DNA from 3 places in the Variovorax sp. V213 genome. Region 2 is predicted to be linked to each of the others. Evidence: predicted binding sites of a transcription regulator. Region 2 holds the regulator's gene; each other region holds the start of a gene.

Region 1 (6,293 bases), 1.5 Mb from region 2:
TCCGTCCACATCCGCGATGAGTGGACGAGCAGCTTGTTGCGGGACCGGCCCGGCATGGGAGTCCGGATTGCCGCTGCTGCGCAAGCCATGGAGGACGCGAGGGCTTGTTCGAGCCCAGCCAGAGCGCTGCGAGCGCAGAATGCCCCAGCCACCATCCCCCATGGAGGTTCCCATGAAGTACGACCGTGAGCTGCTCTTGCTCGGCACGAAGCGAAACGAGGTCCTCGATCTTCACGAAGTTCAGCAGTACGGCCTGGACAGCTACGACGATGCCGATTACGTTTCACTCTACGGCTTGGCACCGGCCGATTGGTTCGCCAGGGGTATTCGTGTTCTCGGACGCACTGCCGTCGAGTGCACGCGCGACCGCCTGGCCACCGCGATCGCTACTGATGTCGGGTTCGCCGCGGCTGGCGCCCAGGCCGGTTCGCATCTTGTGATCGACCCTATCGCCGGCTCAGGCAACACGCTGTACTGGCTGCTGCGGCATCTGCCCGGGGTGGTCGGCGTCGCCTTCGAGAACGACGACTCGGTCTTCAAACTCACGTCCAGCAATATGGCACTGCTGGGCCTGCCGATACGCGTTCTTGACATCGACTTCGAACACGGTCTTGAGCATATCGCCGCTGCCCAAGACCAGTTGGTGGTTGCGTTCATCGCGCCGCCGTGGGGTCGCGCACTGGATCCAGAAACGGGTCTCGACCTGAGCCGCACTGAGCCACCTGTGGAAATGATCGTGGATCGCCTTGTCAGCCGTTTTCAGCACGCCAAGCTGCTTTGCGTCGTTCAGGTCCATGAACGCTTGAAGCCCGCACCTGTCGCGCAGGTCGCCTCGCGATTCGATTGGACCGGGTCGAAGACGTACGACTTCAACCGGCCGGGGCAAAACCATGGCATCTTCCTCGGAAGCAAGCGCTGGACGCCGACTCAGGCATGACGAGGGTTCGCAGAACCTGATGCGCCTGCACGTCGGAGCAGGGGCGGCAGGGAAGGGCAGGCAGAATGCGGCCGGCAGCGGAAAAGGCCACAAGCGGGTGCTCACGACCGACTGGTCCGGGGTTCGCATCTTCGGGCCGCACCCGTTGAGGTGGAACTCGGACTTCATTGAAGCCCCGTGTCGGGCGCCACGAAGCAGGTGCCACAAAGGGCAGTGGCGACACGCGCTCGGAGCGAGACCGGATTCAGGTTCGGCCGATGCGGCTGCCATGTGATGCTCCTATTCAGCCCAGTGCAGCCCCCGGGGTTCGCCCCGGCGTCGCGCCTGTGACTTCCGCTATGGCTGGTGAAGAAGGAACCCGACCGCCTGTTGCACGACGCGGTGGCTCGCCAGACCTGCCCGTCGTACGACTCAACGTGGCGTGGAAGCCGCGGCCGTAGCGCGACTCAGGTCGGGCGTGCCGACAGCCCTTCGATCCGCCGGGTCAGGGCGTGCACCGCGTCGGTCAGCGCCAGCAGTTCGCGTTCCTTCAGGAGGTCGATCTTCTCGTGCAGTAGTTCGATCTCCAACTCCGCCTTGACATTGATCTCGTAGTCGGTTTCGGCGTGGCGCCGGTCCTGCTCGGACTGCCGGTTCTGGCTCATCATGATTGCCGGCGCGGTGTAGGCCGCCTGGAACGACAGGAGCAGGTTTAGAAGGATGAACGGATACGGGTCCCAAGCGCCGTTCCCGGTCATCGCGTTGCCGACGATCCACAGCACGATGGCCGTGCTCTGGAAGATGATGAAGCGCCACGACCCTACGGTCGCGGCCACCGCGTCGGCCAGGCGTTGACTGCGAGACGGTTCGCCTGGAAGGAAATGCTCGGGAGCCGTCGGCGGCTTGGCCGATTTGGCTTGCCGGTGGGCGCGTCGCTGCTTGCGAAGCGACTCCAGCCGAAGCCGATCTTCAGCTGCCAGGGTCATCGCATTTTGGGTGAGGTGTTTGTCGTTCATACGGGCTCCGATGGTGAAGTCAAGGGCGACGTCGATGGCCCGCGTCCGCCAAATGCCGCAAGCCCGGTTGCATCATGGGGCAGACAGCACGTGGATGTTTGACGACACCGAGAAGCGTTGCACTCGTGCCCACGCCAGCGCATTCCTAGCCGCAGCGCGCGTCTTGCGAGGGCATCAAACCGTCGATTGAAATCGACTAGACGTTGACTCCTTGACGCGCCGAGTTCCATCGACAGCTATGCGGCGCCAAATCTGGACGAGCGATCGTCTGTGATGGGCCCGGTCGCGACGTTCAGGCGTCGCGACCTTAGGACTGCAGTCAGTCAGTCTGAAGCAGCCATCGGCAAACGGTGGCTGCGCATGTCCTTATGCCGCCAGCCTGTGCTCGTAATACGGCCGCTCCCGGTCATCGAGGACCGCGTACGAGGCCTCAAGGTTCGCGCGATCGGGCCTTAGCCAAGTGTCGACGTTCTCCGGTTTGATGGGGATGATGCAGCGGTCGTGACCGGCGGCCGCGATCTCCTCCGGCGGTTCATCGGTGATCGCCGCGAACGAGAGCAGGTCCGGCTCGCCGGGCGCTGACCATTCCGACCACAGGCACGCGACCAGCATGTCCTGCTGCGGCCGCGGCCTGAACTCGAGCACCACATCCTCGCCATCCCGGTTCACGTGCTCGTAGAACGCATTGACGACCATGACCCCGTGTGACAAACCGAAGACGTCCTTCCAGAACCCCTCCAGGTTGTCGCGCCGGGCGTTGTAGGTGCCCGGATAGAGAGAGTCGTATTTCGCGGGCTTTCCGGCGGGGCGGCACTGATAGCGCATGGGCTTGACCACCCGCTGGCCGTCCTCCCAGATCATCACGGGGGCGTAGACGCCCGGAAAGATCCGCGCGTCGCGCGGCTCGAGCTCGACCCGCTTGAGATCCGCGAGCTTGCCGAGTCCCCATTCGACCTTCGCCGTGGCGATCCGTACTTCCTCCGTCGCCTTCTTCGTCGTCTTGACCTGGAGCTTCCGCTCGGCGTCGGCCAGACGCTTGCGCTGCGTGAAGAGGTCCTGTTCGAGCTTCGTGGCCTGCTCGGCATTGAAGGCGTCGATGAGGCCCTTGATCTCCTGCTCTTCGTCCGACTCCGGGTTCATGAACGCCGCGTCCACGGCCTTCGAGATCTTGATCCTGGGGTTGCACTGGCGCTCGTAATACAGCTTGGCGAACGCCCGAAGGGAGAGGACGCCGCCGAACAGGCGGAAGAACCGCTTGTAGTCCGCACGGATCTGGGCTGAGTAGCACATGCGTCACATTGTGGCGACGGTCGCAGCCCTGGCGGGCCGGGGTTTCATCCAGGCCGCCGCCGGTGCAAATTTTCATCAGGCGACACCGCTGACGGAAATTTGTAAACCTTCTTGCTCACCTCCACGACTGGAAGGATACTGTATGTCCATACAGCTATCGGAGTCCTCATGGCCGTCCCCCTGTCATGGGCCGATGGCGATGAAGCGCCCCCGGCCCCCCAGACTTCACCGCGTGCAACGCACGGGCGGCGCCCGCCGGTCGTGCTGCCGCACGCCATCGAATCGGCGATCTGGCGCGGGGATGCACTCGGCACGCCAGTCACTTCCGTCGTGAACACAGGGTTCGAACGCCTCGACGTCGAACTGCCGGGCGGCGGCTGGCCGTGCCAGTCGCTGACCGAAGTGCTGCAGGTCCAGCCCTCGGTGCTCGAATGGCGGCTGCTCGCGCCCGCCATGCGCACGCTCGTCGCGCTGGGCCGGCAGATCGTGGTGATCGGCCCGCCGAAGGCCCCGCATCTGCCGGGGCTGCATCACCTCGGCCTCGACGAGCGCCACCTGGTCTGGATCGCCGCTGACAAGCCGGTCGAGCGCCTGTGGGCGACCGAGCAGCTCATCAAGGCCAATGCCGCCGGCATGCTCGTCAGCTGGCTGCCGCAGGCCCGCCAGGAACAGATCCGGCGCCTACAGGTCTGCGCCCAGGGCTGCGACGGACCCGTCATCCTGTGCCGGCCAGCCGCCGCCGAGCACGAGGCCTCGGCCGCGCCGCTGCGGCTGCAGGCGCGCTTCGGCATCGACTGGGAACTGCGCATCCACCTGCTCAAGCGGAAGGGGCCGCCGCACGAGGGGGAACTGACACTCCCCTCGGTGCCCGGTGGCCTGGAGGCCATCCTGACGCCGCGTCTGCGCCACCCGAGCGGCCTGATCACGGCGCGCCAATCCCGGGAGGTTTCCCATGCTGTGGGCAGCTCTTCTTCCCGACAGCCTGCCGGACGACCCGCAGCCGCGCACTGAGGCGCTCGATGGCCTCGCGACGTGGTGTCTGCAGTTCACGCCGCGCGTCGCGGTCCTCGAAGCGCTTCTGCAGTGCCCGGCGGTCGTCATGGAACTCGAACAGAGCCTGCGCCTGTTCGGCGGCAAGCGCCGCCTGGTCGAGCGCGTGCGCGAGGAATGCCCCGATCTCGGCGTGCGGCAGCTGAGCTGGGCGCCGACGAGCCTGGCCGCGCTCGCGGTGGCCCGGGCCGGTCAGTCGAACGGCTTCGCCAAGCCGCTTGTCCAACTCCTCGACGCCCTGTCGATCGACACCTTGACGCAGGTCGCCGCCCACCAGGCAACGCTCGCCCGCCTGGGTTGCCGGACCTTGGGCCAGGTGCGCGCCTTGCCGCGCGGCGGCCTGAGCCGCCGCTTCGACGCGCAGCTGCTCGCGACCCTCGACCAGGCCTACGGGTTGCGCCCGGAGACCTACCCCTGGTCGCAGCTGCCGAAGACCTTCCATGCCAAGCTCGAGCTGATGGCGCGGGTCGAGCACGCGCCGGCCATGCTGTTCGGTGCCCGTCGCCTGATGTTGCAGATGGCCGGCTGGCTCATGGCCAGGCGGTCCGGCGTGACCGCGTTCACCTTGCGCTGGTGCCACGACGCAATGCGCGCCAGGAGCGCCGGCGACGGCGGCGAACTCACCGTCCGCACCGCGCAGGCCACGCGCGACTCGGAGCACCTGATGCGGCTGCTGGCCGAGCACCTGGGCAAGGTCGAGCTGCTGGCGCCCGTGGGCGACCTGGAACTGCTGGCGACCGAGGTGCAGCCGCTGGAGGAGAAGAGCCTCTCGATGCTGCCTGAGGCACGCCAATCGGGCGAGAGCCTGGCGCTGGTGCTCGAGCGCATCGCGGCACGGCTCGGTCCCGACCGCGTGCTGCGCCCGGTCATCCTAGAGGACCACCGCCTGGAGTGGATGTGCCGCTGGCGTCCGGCGCCCGAACCGGCGCCAAGGGGGCGGTGCCGCACGGTCGATGTGCCGCAGCCAACCTTCATCCTGCCCAAGCCGTTGCGCCTCGCGACCCAGCACAACCGGCCGATCTACCAGGGCGTGCTGCAGCTGCTTGCGGGTCCCCATCGCGTCGAGGGCGGATGGTGGGACCGCACGACGCTGGAAGGCGGCGGCGGACAGGAGACCACGCGCCAGAGCGCCCGCGACTACTGGGTGGCCGTGAGCGAGCATGCCGGCGTGCTGTGGATCTTCCAGATGCGCCTGGCTCAGGACGAGACGGCGTGGTTCCTGCACGGCACCTTCGCCTGAGAGACCTCCCATGGACCTGCCCGACTACGTCGAGCTGCGGTGCGTGAGCAATTTCAGCTTCCTGCGCGGCGCGAGCCAGCCGGACGAGCTTGTCGAGCGCGCGAAGCAGCTGGGCTACACCGCGCTGGCCCTCACCGACGAGTGCAGCCTGGCGGGGGTCGTGCGCGCGCACGTGGCGGCGGAGGACCATGGCCTGAAGCTGTTGATCGGCAGCCAGTTCCTCGTCGAGCCCGATGAACAGGTCGGCCCCGAGGCCGCACCTTTCACGCTCACCGTGCTGGCCTGCCATCTGGAGGGCTACGGCAATCTCTCGGCGTTCATCACCAAGCTGCGCCGCAGCTCGGAGAAGGGAAGCTACAAACTGACGCTCGCGCAGATCCACGGCGCCGAACTCGCCGGTTGCGTGGTGCTGGCCTCGCCCAGGCGCATGGCCACGCCGGCGCAGCTGGGCTGGCTCGGAACCTGGTTGCTGCGCGAGTTCCTCGGGCGCTGCTGGTTCGCCGTGGAGAAGCTGCGCCTGCTCGACGACGAGATGTGGCTGCATCGCCTGAGCGAGATCAGCGCGGCCACGGAGATTCCGCTGGTGGCCGCAGGCGACGTGCATTTCCATGTCCGTTCGCGCAAGCCACTGCAGGACGTGATGACCGCGACGCGCCTGGGCAAGCCCTTGACCGACTGCGGCCTTGAACTGCAGCCCAACGCGGAGCGGCATCTGCGCACCCGGCTACGGCTCGCGCAGACCTATGCGCCCGAGCTGCTGGCGGAAACGCTCAAGGTGGCG
Region 2 (6,293 bases):
AGCCTTCGATTTTGCAGCCACGGGCCTCGGGGGCGTGCCGGGTTTTACGCGGGTCTGCGCTTCAGGCCGCGCGGCGGCTGCGCTCGATGGCCACGCTCAGGCCGATGGCCAGCAGCAGCAAGGCGAAGCCGACCCAGTTCATCCAAGCCACCGCGTCGCTGGCGAGCAGCCATCCGCCCAGCCCGGCACCGACGGCCTGGCCGATGTAGATGCCAGAGCTGTTGAGCGCCACCGAGCCCGGCGCGAGAGCGGGGGCCAGGCCCACCAGGCGCGCCTGCTGCGCCGAATTGGTCGCGAAGCAGCCCAGGCCCCAGGGCACGAGTACCGCCGCCAGCCATGGGAGTGTGCCGGCCCAGGGCCAGAGAAAGAGGCTGAGCGCAATCGACGAGCTGGTCAGCAGCACCATGCGGCCGGCGCCCACGCGGTCGATGGACCGGCTCACCAGCATGTTGCCAACCAGGCCGAAGGCGCCGAACAGGGCCCACATCAGGCTCAAGGTGGTGGGGTCGGCGCCGAAGTTCTGCTTCAGCAGGGGGCCGAAATAGCTGAACAGGACGAACTGGCCGGCGCCCTGCAGGGCGGTGACCGAGACGATACCCATCAATACCGGGCTGCGGAGCACGCGCGACCAGGCTGCCGCCGTCAGCGCCGCGGGCCGGATGCCTCGCGGCAGGGTCAGCCAGATCGATGCCGCGCTCGCGATGCTGAGCAGCGCAACGGCCATGAAAGCCGTGCGCCAGCCCAGGTGGCCGCCAACCAGCGCGCCAAGGGGGAGGCCCAGCACCGAGGCCATCGACCAGCCGAGAAAAACGAAAGTCACGGCGCGCCCGCGCTGCTCCGGCGGCACCAGCATGCCGGCACAGGCCGCGGCCTGGGGCGTGAAGATGGCCGGTGCCACCACCGTGAGCATGCGCACCGGCAGCAGCGCGGCGAAACTCGGCATCAAGGCCGCAACCACATTCCCGGCGGCGTACCAGGCGAGGGTGAGGGCGAGCAGCTGGCGGCGGTCCCAGCCCGCGACCACCGCCGCCAGCAATGGGGCGCCAAGGCACATCACGACCGCGGCGGCGGTGATCAGCTGGCCGGCGGCTGCAACGGTGACGGCAAGCGACGTGCTGATTTCATTGAGCGTGCCGGGCACCACCATCACACCCGTGCCGATCACGAAATTGCCGGCCAGCAGCGCCCAGAGCGCGCCCCGGGGCGCTGGCCCGCTCATGAGATCACCGGCGGACCTGCAGCGCGCCGGGATTCACGATGTTGGTGGGGTTGCCCTTGATGAAGCTCACGACGTTGTCGAAAGCCTGGCCGAAATAGCTTTCGTAGCTGTCCTGCTCGACATAGCCGATATGCGGCGTGCAGATGCAGTTTTCGAGGCGCAGCAGCGCGTGGCCCTGCAGCGGCGGCTCGCTCTCGAACACATCGACGGCAGCCAGCCCTGGCCGGCCGCGGTTGAGCGCGGCCAGCAGCGCATCGGCCTCGACCAGTTCGGCGCGCGAGGTGTTGACGAAGAGCGCCGTCGGCTTCATGCGCGAAAGATCCTCGAGCTTGACCAGGCCGCTGGTTTCCTCGTTGAGCCGAAGGTGCACCGACAGCACATCGGCGGCGGCAAAGAACTCGTGGCGGTTCTGCGCCACCTGGAAGCCGTCGGACCGGGCCTTGGCGCAGCTTGCCTCGCGGCCCCAGATGACGACCTGCATGCCGAAGGCCTGCCCGTAGCGCGCCACCAGCTGGCCGATGCGGCCATAGCCCCAGATGCAGAGCGTCTTGCCCTTGAGCACCGAACCCAGCCCGAAATTGGGCGGCATCGAGGCCGATTTGAGTCCCGACTGCTGCCACGCTCCGTGCTTGAGGTTGCTGATGTACTGCGGCAGGCGGCGCATGGCCGCCATGATGAGTGCCCAGGTCAGCTCGGCCGGCGCCTGGGGAGAGCCGGTGCCCTCGGCCACCGCCACGCCCCGCTCGGTGCAGGCCGTGACGTCGATATGGCCACCCACGCGCCCGGTCTGCGAAATGAGCTTGAGCTTGGGCAGCTTTTCGATCAGCTGGCGCGAGATGTGGGTGCGCTCCCGTATCAGCACGATCACATCGGCATCCTTCAGGCGAACCGAAAGTTGGCCGATGCCCTTGACCGTATTGGTGTAGACCTTGGCCGCGTACGCGTCCAGCTTGGCGGCGCAGCGCAGCTTGCGCACGGCGTCCTGGTAATCGTCGAGGATCACAATGTTCATGGCGTGCCATTGTGCCTCGCAGCATTGGCATGACGCGCGCGTGAACGTTTGGATACCCGCCCCGGGCCATGGTCACCGGGGCTTGCACGGGTTCAGTGCAGGCGCGTGGCGCGTGGTGCGGTGCTGGCCGCTTCCATGGCCTCGAGCGCGGCCAGCCGGTCGAGTTCGGCGCAGACGTCGGCCATGCGCCCCGAGATCACCATGCGATTGGTGCTGCGCTTTTCGCCCTGGGGCCCGTCGACCACGCGAATGACGCGAAGCGGCCGGGGTGCTTGCGCTGCCTTGGGTGCCGCGGCGCCGTGGGGCCGCGCCGTGCAGGCCGGCCGTACCGCGACGTAGCGCAGTCCTGCGGACGCGCTACCACTATTGTCGCGGTGGCGGAGCCGGCGCGCCGGCAGCAGGCGGCTTGCCAGCGATTGCAGCGGCATCCACAAATCAACGATGGTGAGGAGGGCGATTCCCATGTGAACTCCAAAAAAGTCTGAGGTTGAACACAGGCAGGATTTCTTTGAAGGGACGCAACAGGGTGATGGCGACTTTGCGCCATACGCCCGCCACCTGTTGCGGCCGGATGGGGTGCTGCTTTCGGCAGGCCGCAGGGCCTACATCAGCATGGTGTTGCGGATGAGGCCGACCGCCAAGCCTTCGATCTCGAAGGGTTCGCCAGGCTGGACCACGATGGTCGGGTAGTCGGGGTTCTCGGCGTGCAGCTCGATGACCTGCTTGTTGCGCTTGAGGCGCTTGACCGTGACCTCGTCGCCGAGGCGGGCCACCACGATCTGGCCGTTGCGCGCTTCCTTGGTGGCCTGCACCGCCAGGAGGTCGCCGTCCATGATGCCGGCGTCGCGCATGGACATGCCGCGCACCTTCAACAGGTAGTCGGGCTGGCGCTGGAACAGCGTGTTCTCGACGTAGTAGGTCTGGTCGACATGCTCTTGCGCGAGGATAGGCGAACCCGCCGCGACGCGGCCGATGAGCGGCAGCGCAAGCTGCGCCATGCCGGGCAGCGAAAGGGAAAACTGGTTGTTGCGCGACTCGTTGAGCGAGCGCAGCGCGTCGCCCTTCAGGCGAATGCCGCGCGAGGTGCCGCTGACGAGTTCGATCACGCCCTTGCGCGCCAGCGCCTGCAGGTGCTCCTCGGCGGCATTGGCCGACTTGAAGCCCAGCTCGCTGGCGATTTCGGCCCGCGTGGGCGGAGCACCGGTACGGGCGATGGCGCTCTGGATCAAGTCCAGGATTTGCTGCTGGCGGGCGGTAAGCTTCACGGCGAACTGCATATGTGGTTCCTTGCGGCACTGGCTGAATATCCAGTACCTGTATTTTTAACCAGTTTTTAAAAGTTGGCAAGCATGGTCAATTCCCTTTCGTCCAGCCTGCGTCGCGTTGTGGTGCTGGGCACCGGCGGCACCATCGCGGGCCGCGCCGCCAACGGCGGCGACAACATCGGCTACACCGCAGGGCAAGTGGGCGTGGCAGATTTGCTCGGCGGCGTCGATGCGCCCGATGGCGTGGCGCTCGAAGCCGAGCAGGTGGCGCAGCTCGACAGCAAGGACATGGGCTTCGATGTCTGGCTGCAACTTGCGCAGCGCTGCGCGTTCTGGCTGTCCGAGGCCGACGTGGCGGGCGTGGTGATCACGCATGGCACCGACACCATCGAAGAGACGGCCTACTTTCTCCAGGCGGTGCTTGCACCTGGCAAGCCCGTGGTGCTGACCTGTGCCATGCGCCCCGCGAGCTCTCTTTCGCCCGACGGTCCGCAGAATGTGCGCGATGCCATTGCCGTTGCGGCCACGCCGGGAGCGCAGGGCGTGACGGTGGTCTGCGCGGGCACGGTCCACGGTTCGCTGGATGTGCAGAAAGCGCACACCTATCGCCCGGATGCGTTTTCATCGGGCGATGCAGGCCCGATCGGCTATGTGGAAGAGGGGGCGGTGCGGCTTCTTCGCGACTGGCCGCAATTGCCGGTGAGCGGGGCTTCGAAGATTCCCGTAATGAAGGCAGGCGCCGCAATGCGCTGGCCCAGGGTCGAGATCGTTACCAGCCATGCCGGCGCGAGCGGCGCCATGGTCGACCTGCTGCTGCAGGAGTGCGCAGCCGGCGTGCCCGAGCCGATTCGAGGATTGGTTTTGGCCGCGACCGGCAATGGCACGGTGCACCATGCGCTGGAGGCTGCCGCGCTCCGCGCCCAGGATGCGGGAGTGGCCGTGCTGCGCGCCACGCGCTGCGCGAGCGGGCGCATCCTGCCAAGAGCCGATGATCTTCTGCGGGACGCCGGTGCCCTGACGCCCGTCAAGGCACGCATCGCCTTGATGCTGGAGCTGCTCGAAGCCACTGCCGCCTGATGGCGGCGCGCGTTCAGCTGCTCAGTGCGGCGAGGGCGCGCTGGGTGATCTCTTCGACCGTGCCGACGCCCTTGATGGCGCGGTACTTCGGCGCTGCGGCCGGATCGGCCTTGGCCCAGGCCGAGTAGTAGTCGACCAGCGGACGCGTCTGCTGGCTGTAGACCTCGAGCCGCTTGCGCACGGTTTCTTCCTCGTCGTCCTTGCGTTGGATCAGGTCTTCGCCCGTGACGTCGTCCTTGCCTTCCACCTTCGGCGGGTTGAACTTCACGTGGTAGGTGCGGCCCGATGCCGGGTGCGAGCGCCGGCCGCTCATGCGTTCGACGATGTCGCCGAACGGCACGTCGATTTCGAGCACGTAGTCGAGCTTGACGCCGGCTGCCTTCATGGCGTCGGCCTGCGGAATGGTGCGCGGGAAGCCGTCGAAGAGGAACCCATCGGCGCAATCGGGTTGCGCGATGCGTTCCTTCACGAGATTGATGATCAGGTCGTCGCTCACCAGGCCGCCCGATTCCATGACGGCCTTGGCCTGTTGTCCGAGCGGTGTACCGGCCTTGACGGCGGCGCGCAGCATGTCGCCGGTCGAAATCTGAGGAATGCCGTACTTCTGGCAGATGAAAGCCGCTTGCGTGCCTTTGCCCGCCCCGGGCGCGCCCAGCAAAATTAGTCTCATGGTGTCCTCGGACGGTTCTTAGATCTTGTGTCGCGCCCAGCGCCGGCCCAAGAGCCGTACAAGGCGGAATTGCGTCGAGGATAGCATGCGTAAGCGTGAAGAATTCCCGTTAATCGCCACGGGCGTGAATGCGCCTCAGGGTGCCGGCCGGGCTGCAAAGACTGCGCGCACGCGGGCGAGGTCTTCCGGGGTGTCGATGCCCGGGCCGGGAGCGGCCTGGCTGACATGCACGGCGATGCGATGACCATGCCACAGCGCGCGCAATTGTTCGAGCGCTTCGGTGGCCTCGATGGGGGCGGACGCGAGCGAAGGAAACTTGCGCACGAAACCGGCGCGGTATCCGTAGATGCCGATATGGCGCAGCGGCGCAGGCGAGGGCAGCACGCCCGGCGGCGCACCACCGGCGGAGCCGTCGCGCCACCACGGAATGGGTGCGCGGCTGAAGTAGAGCGCGTTGCCCTGTGCGTCGAGCACGGCCTTCACCACGTTCGGGTTCAGGAAGTCGTCGAGCGAATCGATTTCGTGGGCCGCCGTGCTCATGGCGGCTTCCGGGTGAGCCACCAGCGCAGAGGCCACCGCATCGATCAGGGCGGGGTCGATCAGCGGTTCGTCGCCCTGCACGTTGACGACGATATCGTCGCCGTCCAGGCCCAGTTGCTCACAGGCTTCGGCCAGCCGGTCGGTGCCGCTGGGATGGTCCTGCCGAGTCAGGATGGATTGCACGCCATGTGTCGTGCAGGCCGCCACGATGGAAGGATCGTCTCCGGCAACCACCACGCGCGCCGCGCCGGATTGGCTCGCCCGCTGGGCGACGCGCACCACCATGGGCAGGCCGGCAATGTCCGCCAGCGGTTTGTTGGGCAGCCGCGTCGAAGCCAGCCGGGCCGGCACCAGGACGGTGAAGCTCATTGGTGCTCCCTTGGCGCGGCGCTCACAGCCCCAGCTCTTCGTCGGACAGCGTGCGCGCCTCGTTCTCCAGCAGCACGGGAATGCCGTCGCGCACCGGGTAGGCCAGGCGTGCGCTGCGCGAGCAGAGCTCCTGCTTCTCGG
Region 3 (6,293 bases), 1.3 Mb from region 2:
CCCAGCTGCGCCGCTCGATGCGCTCGGCCATGTAGACCGTGACGGCGCCGCACACCGCGGGCGCAAGATAGATGAAGGAGCCGAGCATGGCCGAGAAGCGCTGGCCCGGCAGGCCGCTGAAGGCGATGCGCAGCACCAGGGCTGCCGCGGCGCCGACGAGCAGCGGCCAGAACCATGCGAAGGGCATTGGGCGTGCGGGCATGTCGCGTACCTGCGCGGCATCGGCCTCGATGGGTGCCAGTTTCAGAGGGCCGGCTTCGGCGGGTTCGGTGCTCATGGAAGTTCTTCTCCTCGTGTGTTGTGTTTTGTGTCGGATTCGACAGGCGTTCAGCCGCTGCGCTTCGCAGTCACCATGCAGTAGTCGAAGTCGCGCCAGAAAAGGCCCAGCGCCAGCGCGCAATAACTGGCCACGATGTGCTTGCGGCGCCAGGGGCTCAGCCTGCCGCGCGCCTTCCAGAGTTCGGCCAGCGCAAAGCGCGTGGCAAGCGCCGGAATGTGCAGCGCACTGGGCGCCACGCGCCAGCGCAGCGACCGAACCTCGATTTCTTCGAATCCGTTATGACGCAGCGCCTCGACGAAATCGCCGCGCACGGCAAGCGTGGGCACGGCCCAGCTGTCGGCCCACAGGCGGTGCAGCCAACCGGCAAGCCGGCCCGGCCGGTGCCGCAGCAGGAAGCCGTCGACCACCGCCAGCCGCGCACCCGGCTTCAGCAGGCGGGCCGCCTCGCGTACGAAATCGGCCTTGGCCGTGCCGCTGGCGTAGCAGGCGCTTTCCACGGCCCAGGCGCCATCGGCCTTTGCGGTGGGCAGGCCGGTGCGCGTGTAGTCGGCTTCGATGTGCGCCATGCGGTCGGCCACGCCGGCACCCGCGTCGAGCCGCACGGAAATGCTGTTCTGCACCGGCACGTTGGTGACGGTGACGGCATATAGCAAAGGGTCGTCTCCCACCAGCGTGCGCGCGGTAGCGCCGGCGCCGCAGCCGAGGTCGATCACGCATCGGCGCCGCGGCGCCTCCTGGGTGGCCGGGGACTCGTCGAGCTTCAGCGCGCGGCCGACCGCGCGGTTCATTTCCACCAGCATGCCTTCGCGCCGCAGCGGGTTCAGCCCGAGCCGCCAGAAGCCGAAGTGCATGTTGTAGCTGGGGCTCCATGCGCGGTAGTCGTCCGCCACCTCGGTGAAATAGTTCTGCGTGTCGGCCTTGGTGATGGGCAGCGCGGCTTCGGGCGAGGGCGCTTCGGACGCACCGGCCGTTCGAGGCATGCGGAAATCGGGCTGGAAGACATTCGGCATGAGAACTCCTTTTTCAGATCCGGCAGTTGCCGCCCGCGCAGGTGCGGGACGACCGCGCCGCCTTGCCGGCGAGCACGGCCACCAGCCAGCGCGGCAGCCGGTAGCGGTTGCGCGCCAGCACGGCATAGGCGCGGTCGGCGAGCGGCGCGACCCACGGCAGGTCGAGCAGGAAGCTGCCACTCGGCAACCCGACGGCGTCGCGGCAAGCCCGGATGGCTGGAACGCCGACGAACACCTGGCCTGCCGCGTCGACCACGTGGATGGCCGTCATCAACGCCTCGCGCGGCGCCGGTCCCGCATCGAACCCGGCGGGCGAGCAGTCGACGAGTTCCAGCCGGGCCGCTGAATCCCGCGCCTTCATTGCGCTCATTTCCGCCGTGCAGAGGATGCAAGTGGCGTCGAAGTACACGGTGAGCGGGTAGGCGGCGGTGCTGTGCATGTTGGTTTTCGTTGTTTCTGTCAAAACAGAAATAATCAGGCAAAAAAAAGAGAACTCAGATCATGGGCAGGCTGGCGTGATGAGCGTCGGGGTCGTCGTCGTCCTTCTTCGCGGCCGGAGTCGTGGGCGCCGGGGCATCCCCGCGAACGAACTTCTGCACGCTGGCGCCGAGTGTCAGCACCTTGTCGAGGGTGCCCGGCGAGAGCCGCAGCATCTCGTCGGCCCAGGTGGCGAGCTTGCTCATCAGGTCCATGGTGGAGCGGATGCGGTCTTGCGCGTCGGCGGGCTCCTTCAGGAAATCGGGGCTGGAGACGATCTCGCGCAGCACGCGGATGGTGGGGTCGAACTCGCGCTCCTTGCGCTCCCGCACCACGGTGCGGAACAGCTCCCACACGTCGACGCTGGTTTCGAAATAGTCGCGCCGGTCGCCCAGGATGTGGGTGACGCGCACCAGGTTCCACGCCTGCAGTTCCTTCAGGCTGTTGCTCACGTTGGAGCGGGCCACGCCGAGCGTCTCGGAGAGTTCTTCCGCATGCATGGGCTTGCCGCGTGCGAAAAGCAGCGCATGGATTTGCGAGACCGTGCGGTTGACGCCCCACATCGAGCCCATTTCTCCCCAGTGGAGAACGAACTTGCGTTGGATGTCGGTGAGTTCCATGCCTTGAAGTCTAGGATTTTAGAAATTTCTGTCAAGAGAGAAATGAAAATTCCGTTTGCTTGGCGGGCCGTCCAAGAGTACTGTACAAATAATCAGTATTGGAGCGAAAAAAGGATCTGCCATGCCCACTGCTCACATCCCCCTCCACGCCATCAAGGGCCGCGGCGCGGCCACGCGGCTGGCGCACCGTTTCTCGCGCGACGAGCGCAATGCCTTCGACGACGGCTGGGGCACGCTCGAAGAAGGCGCGGCCGAAGCCGAAGAGCTGCCGCCGCTCGCGACCGAAGTGCGGTTCGAGGACGTGAAGTCGGTGCTCAATGAAAACGACTCGCCCGACATTTCGTTCGACCGGTCGCTGAACCCGTACCGCGGCTGCGAGCACGGCTGCATTTATTGCTTTGCCCGGCCCACGCACAGCTATCTGAATCTCTCGCCGGGGCTTGACTTCGAAACCAAGCTCATCGCCAAGCGCAACATCGTGGAGGTGCTGCGCACCGAACTCGGCCGCAGGAGCTACAGGCCCAGCCACGTCGCCATCGGCACGGCCACCGACTGCTACCAACCGATCGAACGCGAGCTGCGGCTCACCCGTTCGGTGATCGAGCTGCTGAAGGAAACGCGCCATCCATTTGCGCTGGTCACCAAATCGAGCGCGGTGGAGCGCGACCTCGACCTGATCGCGCCCATGGCCGCCGAGCACCTGGCCGCCGTGTACATCACCGTGACCACGCTCGACGGCGAGCTGGCCCGCAAGCTGGAGCCGCGCGCCGCGGCGCCGCATCGGCGGCTGCGCACCATACGCACCCTGGCAGAGGCAGGCGTGCCGGTGGGCGTGAGCGTGGCGCCGCAGATTCCCTTCGTCAACGAAGACATGGAGCAGGTGCTCGAAGCCGCATGGGAGGCCGGTGCGCGCAGTGCCTTCTACACCGTCATCCGCCTGCCCTGGGAGGTGGCGCCGCTCTTCAAGGAATGGCTCGAGCTGCACTATCCGCAGCGCGCGGACCGCATCATGGCGCGCATCCACGAGATGCGCGGCGGCAAGGACTACGACGCCGACTTTGCCACGCGCATGAAGGGCTCCGGGCTCTGGGCCGACCTGATCCGCCAGCGCTTCGAGAAGGCGGCGAACCGCATCGGCTTCAACCGCGAGCGCATTGCGCTCGACCTCAGCGCGTTCCGGCCACCTGGCGCAGCGGGGCAGGGCAACCTGTTCTAGGGCCGGTCGATGCCGATGCCGTTCGCCACCGGAACTCCCTGCTTCCGGCGGATAAAGTTTTGCATCATGAAGAAGTCGATTTGGAAGTAGATTCAAGTTCGGCCGATGCACGGGGAATGCCCCGTGGTTGCGCCAAAAAAGGTATCTATGAACGGGGTATGGCTGGTCGTGATGGGGGTTTCGGGCTGCGGCAAATCGAGCCTGGGGGCTGCGCTGGCGGTCGGATTCGGGCTGCCGCTGATCGAGGGCGACGACTACCACCCGCCGGCCAACGTCGAGAAGATGAGCCGGGGCATCGCGCTGACCGATGCGGACCGCGCCGGCTGGCTCGCGACGCTGGGGCATACGTTGGCCGATGCGTCGCAGGGCGCGGTGCTGACCTGTTCGGCGCTCAAGCGCAGCTACCGGGACCAGCTGCGCGCGGGCGTGCCGGGACTGCGCTTCGTGTTCATGGAGATCGAGCGCGCCGAGGCCGAGCGCCGCGTGGCCGCGCGGGCCGGCGCGGGCGAGCACATGTTTCCGGCGAGCCTGGTCGCCAACCAGTTCGCGACGCTCGAATCACCCGTCGGCGAGCCGGGCGTGCTCGCGGTCGATGCGACCGCGCCGTTGGGCCAGTTGGTCGCGCAGGTGAAGGCGTGGCTGCCGCCGGGCTGATCTGCAATGCGGCCCGGCGTCAGCCAATGACTTCAGGCCAATCGGTGTGGAAGAACTGGCCTTCGGGCTTGTCGGTGCGCTCGTACGTGTGGGCACCGAAGAAGTCGCGCTGCGCTTGCAGCAGGTTCGCCGGCAGGCGCTCGGTGCGGTAGCTGTCGTAGTAGGCGAGCGAGGCGCTGAACGCCGGCACCGGAATGCCGTTGCCGACCGCCAGCGCCACCACTTCGCGCCAGTTCTGCTGCGTGCGGTTGAGCAGGTCCTTGAAGAAGGGGTCGAGCATGAGGTTGCCGAGGGCCGGATCGGTGCGGTAGGCGTCGGTGATGCGGTTCAGGAAGCGCGCGCGGATGATGCAGCCGCCGCGCCAGATGGCCGCGATGCGGCCGAGATCGAGCTTCCACTCCTTCTTCTCGCCCATGGTCTGGATGAGGTCGAAGCCCTGCGTGTAGCTGATGACCTTCGACGCATAGAGCGCGTCGTGCACCTTGGCCACCAGCGCCTTCTTGTCGAGCGACAGTTCGATCTTCGGCCCCTGCAGCACCTTGCTTGCCGCCACGCGCGCTTTTTTCTGCGACGACAGCACGCGCGCCTCGACCGCGGCGTTGATGGTGCTGATGACCACCGCGTTCTCGGCCGCATTGAGGAGCGTCCACTGTCCCGTGCCCTTCTGGCCAGCCTTGTCGAGGATGAGGTCGACGATCGGCCGGCCCGTTTCCGGGTCTTTCTGCTCCAGCGCCTTGGCGGTGATCTGGATCAGGTAGCTCTGCAGCTCGCCCTCGTTCCATTCGTTGAAGATGGCGGCCATCTCGTCGGTGGTGAAGCCGGCCGCCTTGAACAGGCTGTAGGCCTCGCAGATCAGCTGCATGTCGCCGTACTCGATGCCGTTGTGCACCATCTTCACGTAGTGGCCTGCGCCGCCGGGGCCGATGTGGATCACGCAGGGCTCGCCGTCCACCTTGGCCGCAATGCTCTCGAAAATCGGCTTCATCACTTCCCAGGTGGAAAGCGGTCCGCCCGGCATGATCGATGGACCCTTGCGCGCGCCTTCTTCGCCGCCCGAGACGCCCGCGCCGATGAAGCGCAGGCCCTTGGCTTGGAGGTAGGCGTCGCGGCGTTCGGTGTCGGTGTAGAGGCTGTTGCCGCCGTCGATGACGATGTCGTCCTTGTCGAGCAGGGGAATCAGCTGCTCGATGACCTGGTCGACCGGTGCGCCGGCCTTCACCATGATCTGGATCTTGCGCGGCCTGGCGAGGCTCTGCACAAACTCCTCGAGCGTCCTGGCGCCCACCAGCTTCTTGCCGGGGTTGGCGGCCACGAAGGCTTCGGTGGTGGCTTCGGTGCGGTTGTACACGCTGACCTGGAAGCCGCGGCTTTCCACGTTCAGCACCAGGTTCTGGCCCATCACGGCCAGGCCGATCAATCCGAAATCGCTTTTGTCGTTGCTCATGGCCCTTCTTTCGTCTGCGGTAAATGTGATGGGGATTGTGCCGGGGGTGCCCCGGGGCTGCCATCGAAGGGCGTCTATACCCGCTTGGCAAGCGCGCGCGGCTTGGGTATGTTGGCGCGATGAACGGAAATGCCTCGCCCGCGATCGCCGCTCCCGTGATCCACACCTGGTCCACCGACGCCGTGCCGCCGCCGCAGCGGCTGGACTACTGGATCGGCGCCGTCTGCGAAGGCTTTCTCGAAATGGACGTGACCAGTCCCCTTGCCGGCAGCTTCGGCGCCACGCTCGAATCCGCGCCGCTCGGCGCCATTGGGGTGAACCGGGTGCGCGGCAGTGCGCAGGATGTGTACCGCACGCCCAGGGCCATTGCCCACAGCCGGAGCAACTACTACTACCTGCTGTGCAAGACCGATTCGCCCTGGGTCGCCGTGCAGGACAACCGCTCGGCGCGCATGCTGCCGGGCGACCTGGTGTTGGTCGACTCCCGGCGCTGCTACGAATTGCATCTGCTCCAGTCCGCCGACACGCTGTCGCTCGAACTGCCCACCGCATGGGTCGAGTCGTGGCTTCCGGATGCAGGCGACCAGGTGGC

What was found. Region 2 encodes LexA, which represses DNA repair genes until DNA is damaged. Its sites were predicted from a motif close to ACTGTATNNNNATACAGT; they were not measured.
Region 1: a site for LexA is predicted at 3,360-3,377, ahead of imuA (translesion DNA synthesis-associated protein ImuA). Genes of this name have one in related genera too.
Region 3: a site for LexA is predicted at 2,467-2,484, ahead of ACAM55_RS16590 (PA0069 family radical SAM protein). Genes of this name have one in related genera too.

Annotation. Positions count from the first base shown of each region.
Region 1 is NZ_AP028664.1:672,549-678,841, forward strand. Features, by position in the region: gene ACAM55_RS03245 (hypothetical protein) at 1-189, shown strand, start outside; gene ACAM55_RS03250 (hypothetical protein) at 173-937, shown strand; gene ACAM55_RS03255 (DUF1003 domain-containing protein) at 1,384-1,932, opposite strand; gene ACAM55_RS03260 (SOS response-associated peptidase family protein) at 2,299-3,222, opposite strand; gene imuA (translesion DNA synthesis-associated protein ImuA) at 3,391-4,233, shown strand; gene ACAM55_RS03270 (DNA polymerase Y family protein) at 4,175-5,512, shown strand; gene ACAM55_RS03275 (error-prone DNA polymerase) at 5,523-6,293, shown strand, end outside.
Region 2 is NZ_AP028664.1:2,190,346-2,196,638, forward strand. Features, by position in the region: gene ACAM55_RS10420 (MFS transporter) at 62-1,219, opposite strand; gene ACAM55_RS10425 (D-2-hydroxyacid dehydrogenase family protein) at 1,224-2,231, opposite strand; gene ACAM55_RS10430 (hypothetical protein) at 2,324-2,695, opposite strand; gene lexA (transcriptional repressor LexA) at 2,834-3,508, opposite strand; gene ACAM55_RS10440 (asparaginase) at 3,581-4,573, shown strand; gene adk (adenylate kinase) at 4,587-5,243, opposite strand; gene kdsB (3-deoxy-manno-octulosonate cytidylyltransferase) at 5,379-6,152, opposite strand; gene ACAM55_RS10455 (Trm112 family protein) at 6,175-6,293, opposite strand, start outside.
Region 3 is NZ_AP028664.1:3,481,334-3,487,626, reverse strand. Features, by position in the region: gene ACAM55_RS16610 (SRPBCC domain-containing protein) at 1-277, opposite strand, end outside; gene ACAM55_RS16605 (cyclopropane-fatty-acyl-phospholipid synthase family protein) at 328-1,290, opposite strand; gene ACAM55_RS16600 (thiol-disulfide oxidoreductase DCC family protein) at 1,304-1,729, opposite strand; gene ACAM55_RS16595 (GbsR/MarR family transcriptional regulator) at 1,785-2,387, opposite strand; gene ACAM55_RS16590 (PA0069 family radical SAM protein) at 2,509-3,603, shown strand; gene ACAM55_RS16585 (gluconokinase) at 3,751-4,257, shown strand; gene gnd (decarboxylating NADP(+)-dependent phosphogluconate dehydrogenase) at 4,277-5,701, opposite strand; gene ACAM55_RS16575 (helix-turn-helix domain-containing protein) at 5,821-6,293, shown strand, end outside.